2 regions of the Lysinibacillus sp. KU-BSD001 genome follow, and region 1 is predicted to be linked to the other one. Evidence: predicted binding sites of a transcription regulator. Region 1 holds the regulator's gene; the other holds the start of a gene.
The links. The regulator LexA, encoded in region 1, represses DNA repair genes until DNA is damaged. The targets are predictions, from matches to a motif close to CGAACATATGTTCG.
Positions count from the first base shown of each region.

Region 2: a site for LexA is predicted at 2,022-2,035, ahead of AAGS61_RS18570 (carbohydrate kinase). Genes of this name have one in related genera too.

Region 1 covers NZ_JBDQZI010000001.1:389,797-392,998, reverse strand. The annotation lists gene AAGS61_RS02025 (DUF896 domain-containing protein) at 1-19, opposite strand, end outside; gene AAGS61_RS02020 (YneB family resolvase-like protein) at 156-833, opposite strand; gene yneA (cell division suppressor protein YneA) at 830-1,168, opposite strand; gene lexA (transcriptional repressor LexA) at 1,333-1,953, shown strand; gene AAGS61_RS02005 (gamma-glutamyl-gamma-aminobutyrate hydrolase family protein) at 1,996-2,688, opposite strand; gene AAGS61_RS02000 (prepilin peptidase) at 2,838-3,202, opposite strand, start outside.
Region 2 covers NZ_JBDQZI010000017.1:45,004-48,205, reverse strand. The annotation lists gene AAGS61_RS18585 (aminopeptidase) at 1-163, opposite strand, end outside; gene motA (flagellar motor stator protein MotA) at 367-1,167, shown strand; gene motB (flagellar motor protein MotB) at 1,151-1,951, shown strand; gene AAGS61_RS18570 (carbohydrate kinase) at 2,052-3,140, shown strand; gene AAGS61_RS18565 (pseudouridine-5'-phosphate glycosidase) at 3,140-3,202, shown strand, end outside.

The DNA.
Region 1 (3,202 bases):
TTTTTTCTTTTGATAGCATACATGTCTCACCTTTCTACACTAACTATTACAAAGGTATGAAAAAATAAGCGGAAGTGCAAGTGATTGTGCTTTATTCTGGCTATTTCGACAAATTTCCATCTTACACTTTTACCATAAAAAAAGAGCACCAGAACTTATTCTGGTGACTCTGTTGATTGTTCTTGTTGCTCAGTATATTCGATGTAGCGGCGATTTATCGTCGCTTTACTTACTTGAAATCCTAGTCCTTGTAATGTACTAGCAATTTCTTTAAATGTCATGCCTCTGTCTCGAAGCTTCACGATTTCTTCAATCGGGACTTCAATTCGTTCACGCCCCTCTAAGTTGCCGCGCTCTGTTAAATTTAACTCAGGACGATAGCCATTTTCTACAGCGCGCCTCATGCCTCGTCGGATTTTAGCATTATGCAATTTCCGCTGATATTCTTCTACAATCGCTAATATTTCTAACAGCATCGTATCCATCTCATTTAATGAGAGTGGTCCCGCTTCATTCAAGGAATAAACCGTTACCTCTTGCTTTAACAGTAAATGCAACACGGCCATTCGCGCATTGCCACGCCCTAACCGGGTTTCATCCTGAATGAAAAGCGTTTGAATACGTTTCGCTTTCATGAAATCGAGCATTTCAAGTAAGCCGTCTCGGTCGACATCATAACCGCTTTGTTGATCTTCGAAAACAGCTGCTACCTTAAACTGTAACTGCTGGGCGTAACGTGTTAATTCTTCACGCTGCCTGACTAAAGATGTTTCTTGTGTTTCTTTCACTGTGCTTACACGGCAATAAACGACAGCTTGTTTTTGTTGGGTCATCGTTGTTCACTCGCTACTTTAATGGAATCAGTTTCTTCTTGTGTTGACAGTCTAACAACATATACGGAGTCTTTTTCAACAGGAATTGTAATCGTTTGACCTGCCGTTAGCAGTTGATTAAATAAATAATTCTCCTTTTGTACAAAAGAAACCCAGTCTTGCGTAGACATTTTACCACGATATTCATCGGCTAACGACCATAAAGTATCGCCATGCTGCACTGTAATCTGTTCGTAGTGCTCAATTTTTTCATCTGTTATGTATAAGTATGTCACAAATGCTACTGTAACCCCTAAAAGTAGCGCTACATAGTTATTTTTCTTTAACCAATTCATCCACAAATCCCCCTCGAATGCTTGTTCGGAATGTATGTTCTCATTTTAATACAGCTGTTCGTTTTTTGTCAATATTTTTTCGAACTCACGTTTGCTTTTCTGTTCGTATATGTTATACTGAGTGTAAATAATAAGGAAGAACTCTTACAGAGAGGTGAAAAAACATGACAAAAGTATCTAAACGACAAGAAGCAATTTTAGCATTCATCAAAGAAGAAGTACGTTCTAAAGGCTATCCACCGTCCGTTCGTGAAATAGGGGAAGCTGTCGGGCTTGCTTCTAGTTCAACCGTGCATGGTCATTTAGCTCGTCTTGAAAGCAAGGGGTTAATTCGTCGGGACCCTACGAAGCCACGTGCTATTGAAGTATTAAATCAAGAAGATACACTTACAACTAAAGTAGACGTTATCCATGTTCCTTTAATCGGCAAAGTAACAGCCGGGCTACCGATTACGGCCATTGAAAATACAGAGGAATATTTCCCACTTCCAAACACATATGGCACAAGTGAGGATCAAATTTTCATGCTGGAAATTATGGGCGAGTCGATGATTGAAGCAGGCATTTTAGATGGGGATTACGTCATCGTCAAACAACAATCTACAGCAAACAACGGGGATATTGTCGTCGCGATGACCGAAGATGATGAAGCAACAGTGAAGCGCTTTTATAAGGAAAAAACACATTTCCGCTTACAACCTGAAAACTCTTCAATGGATCCGATTTTAGTAGACCAAGTGAAGATTTTAGGGAAAGTCGTTGGGTTATACCGAAATATTCATTAATAAAAATGTGTAGGCAAAGTCACACTTCGCCTACACCGTTTTTTATTTTTGACACGCATCCACAAACGCTTGAAATAAAGTAAGCGATGCATCATCTTGTTTCATAGCTAGCTCTTCTGGATGCCACTGCACCCCTAAACAAAATGTATAATCTGGATGTTCAATCGCTTCAATCATGCCATCACTCGTAGACGCCGTCACCATTAAGCCGTCCCCTACTTCTTTAATCGCTTGATGATGGAAGGAATTCGTCCACACTTCACTGCCAATTAACTCACATAGCTTTGTTCCCTCTTGTACGACGACACGGTGAATCTTTTCATGACGTGCTGATTTTTGGGCATGTTGTATAGCGCCATTTACTTGTGACGGAATGTCTTGATACAGCGAGCCACCAAACGCCACATTCAACACTTGATGGCCGCGACAAACGGCAAAAACAGGTAAGTCGCGCTTTAATGCGGCCTGTAACACTTGAAAATCACTTTCGTCGCGTTGTTCAATGACCATCCCTTGCATCGGAATCGGATCTTCTCCAAAAAATTTCGGATGAATATCATGTCCCCCAATTAAAAGTAACCCGTCTATTTTGGAAATAAATTCCTCAACCCCCGTTGTAATATGCGGGAAGCAAAGCGGAATGCCCCCTGCCTGTAAAACCGCTTGAATATACGTCTCATTAATTTCAAATTTTCTTTCTGATGAATGCATGGTCACACCAATAATCGGTTTCATCTAAATCCCCCCTAAGTTGATCGAAGCAAAAATCCTACTAGCCAAACACCATCTATTATGAAGTCAGCGGTGTACTTGCTTTATTTTCAATTTTACTTGCCTAATCCACAGAAAAAAAGGCAAATTCCGTAGAATTCACCTTGTTTCATTTAAAATAATTGCCAATACCATTCGATCAGCTGTGCACCATAAAAATAAGTAATCAGCGCACCAATCGCAATCGATGGTCCAAACGGTACAGGCGTTTTCCTTCCTTGGCCGCGCACTTTTAATACAACTCCCCCGATTACCATCCCAATAACAGATGCTAAAAACAAGGTTAACAGCGCATTGACGGTACCGAGCACTAGACCAATTAAAAAGAACAGCTTAATATCGCCGCCCCCCATACCACCTTTTGAGACAACCGCTATGAGTAGCAATATACTAAACCCAACACTAGCCCCAAGCAAGCTATCCCACCACGGCTCAAGCGGAGATAAAATACGTCCTATCACTAAAAATGGGAAGAAAA
Region 2 (3,202 bases), on a different contig from region 1:
CTTGTTTAGCCCCAACTTTATACGCAACTTTTGTCACGAGACGGACAAATTCTACTGCATCGGTTGAAGCGGCTATATAAAGAAACTGCCCTTTTTGGATATTTACACCTACTTTTACTGCAAGTTCAGCATATTTTAAAAGATTATTATTAAAATCACCCATCATTTTTATCATTCCTCCATATAAAAATTCAAAACTGTTTATAATTATTGATTCAATATAATCAAAAACTGGCAATTTGGAAAGAAAAAAACATTATGACATCGAAAAAAAATGGATTACCCTTTATACTATATTAATAGAAATGTTAATAAAAAGCAGAACAGGTCGAAATAAAAAAAGAACGAGTTATTGGAGGTATAGGCATGGATATTTCGTCATTAGTAGGGATTATTATAGCGTTTGTGTCACTTCTAGTAGGGATGCAGTTTAAAGGGGTAGGACCAGATGCGCTAATAAACCCAGCTGCCATCTTTATTATTATCTTTGGTACGGTTGCAGCAGTAGTCATCGCATTCCCGATGAAAGAATTAAAGCGTGTACCGAAGTTATTTGGTAAAATTTTTAAAGAAACGAAGTTAGCAGATGATGTAGAAATCATTAAAATGTTCTCGCAATGGGCAGATTTAGCGCGTCGTGAAGGGTTGCTTGCACTTGAAAGTAAAGCAACAGAAATTGAAGACCCGTTCTTAAAGAATGGCTTAACGTTAGCCATTGATGGGCAAAACGCAGATTACATAAGAGATGTATTAACAGAAGAAGTGCAGGCGATGGAAGATCGTCATGCAAGTGGTGCACAGGTGTTTACGCAAGCGGGTACATATGCACCTACACTAGGGGTACTTGGTGCCGTAATAGGTCTGATAGCAGCATTAAAAGATATGAACGATATCGAAAAATTAGGGACTGCCATTTCAGCAGCCTTTGTAGCCACACTAATGGGGATTTTTACGGGTTACGTTTTATGGCACCCGTTTGCCAACAAATTAAAACGCAAATCAGCTGTAGAAGTAAAACAAAAAATGATGATGATTGAGGGAATCCTTTCTGTTTTAGAAGGGGAGGCGCCTCGTGTGATCGAACAAAAATTAGCTTCATACTTAACAATGGAAGAACGTAAGCAAATTACGGAAAGCGGGGCGGGTGGCCTTGGCAAAGAAGACTAGACATAAAAAGCATGAAGAGCATGTGGATGAGTCGTGGCTAATTCCTTATGCGGACTTATTAACACTTTTACTAGCGCTATTTATCGTTCTTTTTGCTTCGAGTACAGTAGATCAGGAAAAACTTCAAAAAATGTCGGAGGTATTCAATCAAGTATTTGATGGTGGAACAGGTGTGATGGAACATACATCTCCTGTCTCTTCACCGAATAGCTCACAATTAAGTGAAGCAGCTACTAAGTATTTGGAAGACCAAAAGCAATTACAAGAAGCGCAAGAACGTGTAGAGCAGTTAATCGCTGTGAATGAATTAGAAAATCAATTTTCAACCGTGATGACGGATGAAGGTTTATTAATCACGATTCGTGATAGCGTGTTATTTGCGCCAGGTAGTGCAAATATTAAACCTGAATATACTAATATTGCTGAAGAACTATCGGAGATTTTAGCGTTTAATCCAGCGCGTAATGTAATCATTACGGGACATACGGATACTGTGCCGATGAATACAGCAGAATTTGCGTCAAACTGGGAGCTATCTGTAATTCGTGCTGTAAACTTCTTAAAAATTATTGTAAATTCAAATCCAGAGTTGGATTCTAAGTACTTTAGTGTCAAAGGCTTCGGTGAGTACAATCCAATTGCTTCAAATGACACAGCGGAAGGGCGCGCGAAAAACCGCCGTGTCGAGGTGTTAGTACAACCCCTTGTAGCAGAAGATGGCTCTGATTTACCTGTTGGAAATACAACTAATACAAATAACACAGAAACAGACATAAATAATTAAGCAAAAAAACAGCAAACTAAAATAGGTTTGCTGTTTTTATTTGCATTTTTATAAACAAAAGTTTATTATATAAACAAATGTTTGAATTGAGGTGAATACCTTGAATGAAAAAGAGCAACTTGTATTGCGATTAATACAAGAAAATCCGTATTTATCGCAACAGGAAATGTCGGAAAGACTAGGGATGTCTAGGCCAGCACTGGCGAATACAGTATCCTCGCTAATTAGGAAAGGGGAAATTGTAGGTCGTGCTTACGTTTTACCGAAAAGGCAAGCGATTATCACCATTGGTGGAGCCAATGTGGATCGGAAATTTCACGTAGAAGGTGCTGTGCAATTAGCCACATCGAACCCTACAAATGTCACAACTAGCGTCGGTGGTGTAGCCCGTAATATTGCAGAGAACTTAGGTAGGCTTGGTAATGACGTTAAGTTAATGACGGTACTAGGTGAAGATGCGGATGCAGAAAAAATAAAACAGCATTCAGAAGAATTTATGTCATTTGAAATGACCGCAACGTTACAGGAACACTCAACAGGCTCATACTCAGCTGTACTAAGTCGTGATGGTGAATTAGTTATTGCGATGGCGGATATGGCGATTTATGATGAGTTACTGCCAGGGCTAATGAGTAAACATGAAACGCGTATACTTGATGCCAAATGTATTGTCGTAGATTTAAACTGCCCACAAGAAGCGGTCGAATATGCATTAGCGCTCGCTAAATTACGAACGATTCCATTTGTTATTGTACCCGTATCCTCACCGAAAATGAGTCGTATGCCTGGAGATTTAACAGGTGTCACATACTTTATTTGCAATCGTGATGAAGCGGAAACGTATTTATCGCGCCCATTACAAACAGAGGAAGACTACGAATTGGCGGTTCGTGATTTGTTAGCTAAAGGTGCAGAGCATGTCGTGTTAACGCTTGGTGGTGCAGGTGTCGTTGTAGGAAGTAAGGAAAGAATCGAACGATTATATGCAATAGCCATCGAAACCATTATTGATGTAACAGGAGCCGGGGATGCCTTTGTAAGTGCTTTTTTACATGCTGCATTACATGGAGAGCCGTTTATCGATGCGGTACGCTTCGGGCTATATAATGCATCCAAAACATTACAATGCGATACAACCGTTCGGGAAGATTTATCATCAAATGAATTAACTATTTGGAGGGAATCATAATGAAACAATATTTATCTTATTCACAAGAAGTATTAGAAGCAAAAGAGAAGGGCTTACCAATC